DNA from 2 places in the Mesorhizobium maamorense genome. Region 1 is predicted to be linked to the other one. Evidence: predicted binding sites of a transcription regulator. Region 1 holds the regulator's gene; the other holds the start of a gene.
What was found. Region 1 encodes LexA, which represses DNA repair genes until DNA is damaged. Its sites were predicted from a motif close to TGTTCNNNNTGTGTTCNG; they were not measured.

Region 1 (2,188 bases):
GCCTGGTGGCACTGCCGATCGGCGGCGGCGAGCTCGCGATCAACCGGGCGCGCCCGAACGAATTCACCGTCGATAACTGGAAACGGGCGCTGAAGTCCGAAACCATCGTTGCGCCGGAACTGTTCGACAGCGGAGACCGACAGTTCGACATCTTCGATCCCGCGCAACTTCCGGCGGGAGCGCCTTTCTATTGCTTCACGGGCCTGTGCATGGCCCGGCATACCTCGGGGGCGATCATCGCGCAGGTGGAGGATCGCAAGGACGCCTGGAGGGCCTGCTCCTATGCGGATCTGATCGTCATCAACGACCCCGCGGGCTACGACCCCTGCCACAATCCGCTGGTTCTCGTTATCACCAAGCGGCAGCTCGCTCGTAAGGGAAGTGCCGCCGTCTTCTTCGACCGGCAATCGGCGACGGCACCGGGACGGGTCAGCTTTGCCGTCGACAGGCCATATCGGCCTTGGCACGAACAGCGAAAATTCTCACGCGAGGCAAGGGGACTGCCGCCTTACCGTAAACCCGAAAAGCCCACCGCCGACCCCGCTCAGTAGCGCCTGATCAGGCCGACCAGCTTGCCTTGCACCTTGACCCTGTCCGGTCCGAAAATACGTGTTTCATAGGCCGGATTGGCAGCCTCGAGCGCAATCGAAGCACCCTTTCGGCGGAAGCGCTTCAGCGTTGCTTCCTCCTCGTCCACCAGGGCCACGATGATCTCGCCGGGACTTGCGGTGTCGGCATTGCGGATGATGACCGTGTCGCCGTCGAAAATGCCGGCCTCGATCATCGAATCGCCCTTGACCTCCAGCGCATAGTGTTCGCCGCCCATGATCATGTCAGGCGGCACTGAAATGGAATGCGTCTGATGCTGGATGGCGTCGATCGGCACACCCGCTGCGATGCGACCCATGACCGGGATCGACACCGCTGAAACCGCATCGTCGTCATTGCCGGCAGCGGGCAGACGCGAAGACGTCGCCGGCTTGATCTGCCGGCTAGGGCTGCTGCCCTGTCCGAGGCTGCCCTGGATGACGCTCGGGGAGAACTTCTTTGCCGCGTTAAGACCCGGCGCGATCGAGTCCGGCAGGCGCAGCACCTCCAGCGCGCGCGCCCGGTTGGGCAGGCGGCGAATGAAGCCGCGCTCCTCCAACGCCGTGATCAGCCGATGAATTCCCGACTTGGAGGCGAGGTCCAGCGCTTCCTTCATCTCGTCGAAGGACGGCGGAATGCCGCTTTCCTTCAGCCGTTCATGGATGAACATCAAGAGTTCATGTTGCTTGCGCGTGAGCATGGCGGCCCCCAAAGGCATTGCACGAAGGGTCTGGAACCAGAATCAGAAAACAAACCCAGAACAAACACTATCTGTTCCAGTTGTGTTCCGCAACCATTTAAAGTTTAATGAATTTGTTAAGGCGACGGAAACGAAATGCCCTCCCGCAGCCAGCATCCTGCCAGCGCGGTCCGTCGTCAATGCGCTCCCGGGCCCTTTGAGACTATTTTGGTTAATGGCCTGTGGCCCGACCGTCTCCACTCTTGGCACAAGCCTGCAAGCTGGGTGACCGGCAGGTGCGGGGTGCGTTTGGGCGGATTAAAAACCCCTGCGGCTCGTGAACGAAACGAAACCAAAATGCCAACTTCCTGCCGGAAAACGACGAGGCACCACCACTGGTCGCGATGGGCTGCGTTCGCTCGCTCCTTGCTTCCCGTTCGCTTGACGAAACCGTATAATAATGTACGGTTTTCGAAGAGGAACACCAATGACCACGCCGAAGCAGGCCGCGCGACGCGAACGGATAGAGGAGGCCGCCTATGCGGTGCTCCGGGAAACCGGCTACAAGAGCGCCTCCCTGCTTGCTATCGCCAAGCGGGCATCGGCCTCGAACGAAACCCTCTACAACTGGTACGGCAACAAGCAGACCCTGTTTCGATCCTTGATCGAAGCCAATGCGGAGAGGCAAGGAAGCTGCTGGAGGACGCCCTTCACCAGGCGCGCGATCCGCTCGAAACCCTGAACTTGCTCGGGCCAGTCCTGCTGACCCTCGTGACGGGCGACAAGGCGGTGGCGCTCAATCGCGCCGCGGCCGGCGACGTCAACGATACAGGCACGCTTGGCCAATCGATCGCGCAATTCGGCCGCAATACCATAATGCCGCTTGTTGGCGACCTGCTTCGAACCGCAAGTCGGGCCGGC
Region 2 (2,188 bases), 1.1 Mb from region 1:
GGTCGAGACGGGATGCAGGCCGACATCGGCGCCGAAGCCGACCGAGGCCATCGGCTGGCATTTGGTGAAGATCTCGGCGTCGGGGCCGATGCCCACTTCCAGATATTGCGACCAGGCGCCGCGTGCGATGAGCTTGGCCTTGATCTCCATCGCTTCCGGCGAACCGGGCTTGAGCTTGGACAGATCGTGGCCGATCAGCCCGGCAATGTCGGCGCGGATGGCGTCGGCCTTTTCCGCCGAACCGCGCGCCTGTTCCTCGATGACGCGTTCCAAAAGGCTGACGACGAAGGTGACGCCCGAGGCCTTGATCGCCTGCAGGTCGACGGGGGAGATGAGATAGGGCCTTGCCGGATCACGCGCGGCCTCGAAACTGTTGGCCGCGATATCATCGAGCGAGCCGATCGGCTTGCCCTTGGCCGAGCGCACATAACCGGCCGGATCGGCCATCTCGCAGATATCGCGCACGGTCGGCGCCGTGCTCGACGTGATGTCGAAGACGGTGCCATCACGCACCGTGACCACCAGGGGATGCGAGGCGTCGCTGCTTCTGGCGCGCCCGACAAAAAGGCCTTCGGCGGGCAGATGCATCGGGTTTGTCATGCGTGCGGTCCTCTGATCATCAAAAATGCGGCTTGCTGGTTCGGCGCGGCACTTTCACCGGATTCCTGTCAAAGGTCTATCCCGTTTGTGGTGAGCCAGGCGCCATGTCTGCCGGCGTCGTCGGCGATTGGCGTACCGCAAGGAAGCACTCCTTCAGGGGTTGGATGCATGCGGCGGTGCGGGAGCCCCAACGCCTGCGTCATTTTTCGGCTTGCGCTTGTTCTCGTTTTGTTCTAATATGCTCGCCCTGAGTCAATTGGCGGACGAGATCAGTATGAGTGGGCAACCCGCATTCGGAACCGCGAAGAACGGCCAGGCCTTTTTCCGATGGGAACAGGCCGGGAAGCATTTCCACCGGCTGTTCTTTGCCATCCTCGTCGGCAGCGCGATTGCTGGTCGTCTCGCGCGAAAGGCCATTGCATTGAACCGTGAGTTCGGATTGCAAGGCTGGCTGGTTCCGGAAAATCACATCCACATCTCGCTTGTCGGCCTCGGCGACCATGAGGAGTATCCGCAAGAGCTGGCAGAGGCCGCCTGTCATATCGGATCGATGATCGTTGCGAAGCCCTTCGAGGTATCGTTCGATCGCCTGTCGGCTTTTGGCGGTGGTGCACTGGTCCTGCGCGGCAGCGATGGCAATCAGCCGCTGCAGAAATTCTGGCGTGATCTGACGGCGGTGATCTCGGACAGCCCGCTAAACCCCTTTCTCACCAGGTCCATCGAACCGCATGTTACATTGCTTCGTGATGAAGTGGGCGTTCCCAGCATTCGCGAGCGGTCGATCGATCCGATCGGCTGGACTGTCCGGGATTTTGTGCTGATCCACAGTCTCATTGGGAAGGGCGCCTACAAGCAGCCCGGACGTTGGCGGCTGACCGGCCAGGACGATGCACTGCCCGCCATGTGAGAGCCTGCATCGTCCTCGCATAGTCCGCGCGGTCCATCATCCTGACATGGCATGTCAGCTACCAGACGGCACGACGATGGCAGGCCGCCAACCTTTCCCTATTTGCAATGCGTCTGAACAGGAGGAACACATGACCAACACGGAAATTGCCAAGGATTTCACGGAGCTTCTCAAGCGCGGTGACTACGAAAGTGCTGCCGAGAAATACAATGCCGACGACATCGTCAGCTATGAGGCCATGGAGGGGCCGATGGCCGTCTGCCGCGGCAAGGACGCCGTCAAGCAGAAAGGCCAGTGGTGGCAGGAAAACAACGAAGTCCATGGCGGCTCGGTCGAGGGCCCTTATGTCAACGGCGACCAGTTCGCCGTGCGCTTTACATTTGACATAACGCCCAAGGCCACGGGCCAGCGTGTCACCATGGACGAGGTTGGCCTGTACACGGTCAAGAACGGCAAGATTGCCGAAGAGCGCTTCTATTATTGAGACGGGTTTTCGGCTGTCGGCACATTTCGCCGCATCCTAAGCGGCCAGGATCATGTCCTGGCCGCTATCCGACCTGATGCACATCGTCGTCACGGATCGGCGACCGCGCGCCCGCCATTGAAGAAACTTACTCTTCGATGGTTCTGCCGGGCCGCTGGCAAAGCGCGCCGGGGCTGCTTAATCTGCGGCCAGATCTC

Region 2: the regulator LexA is predicted to act here: its motif matches at 819-836, upstream of ACIU1A_RS05615 (2'-5' RNA ligase family protein).

Annotation. Positions count from the first base shown of each region.
Region 1 is NZ_CP173356.1:2,196,164-2,198,351, reverse strand. Features, by position in the region: gene ACIU1A_RS11385 (ComEC/Rec2 family competence protein) at 1-551, shown strand, start outside; gene lexA (transcriptional repressor LexA) at 545-1,288, opposite strand; gene ACIU1A_RS11375 (TetR/AcrR family transcriptional regulator) at 1,728-2,009, shown strand; gene ACIU1A_RS11370 (TetR/AcrR family transcriptional regulator C-terminal domain-containing protein) at 2,039-2,188, shown strand, end outside.
Region 2 is NZ_CP173356.1:1,091,167-1,093,354, forward strand. Features, by position in the region: gene ACIU1A_RS05610 (fumarylacetoacetate hydrolase family protein) at 1-600, opposite strand, end outside; gene ACIU1A_RS05615 (2'-5' RNA ligase family protein) at 875-1,507, shown strand; gene ACIU1A_RS05620 (nuclear transport factor 2 family protein) at 1,638-1,991, shown strand.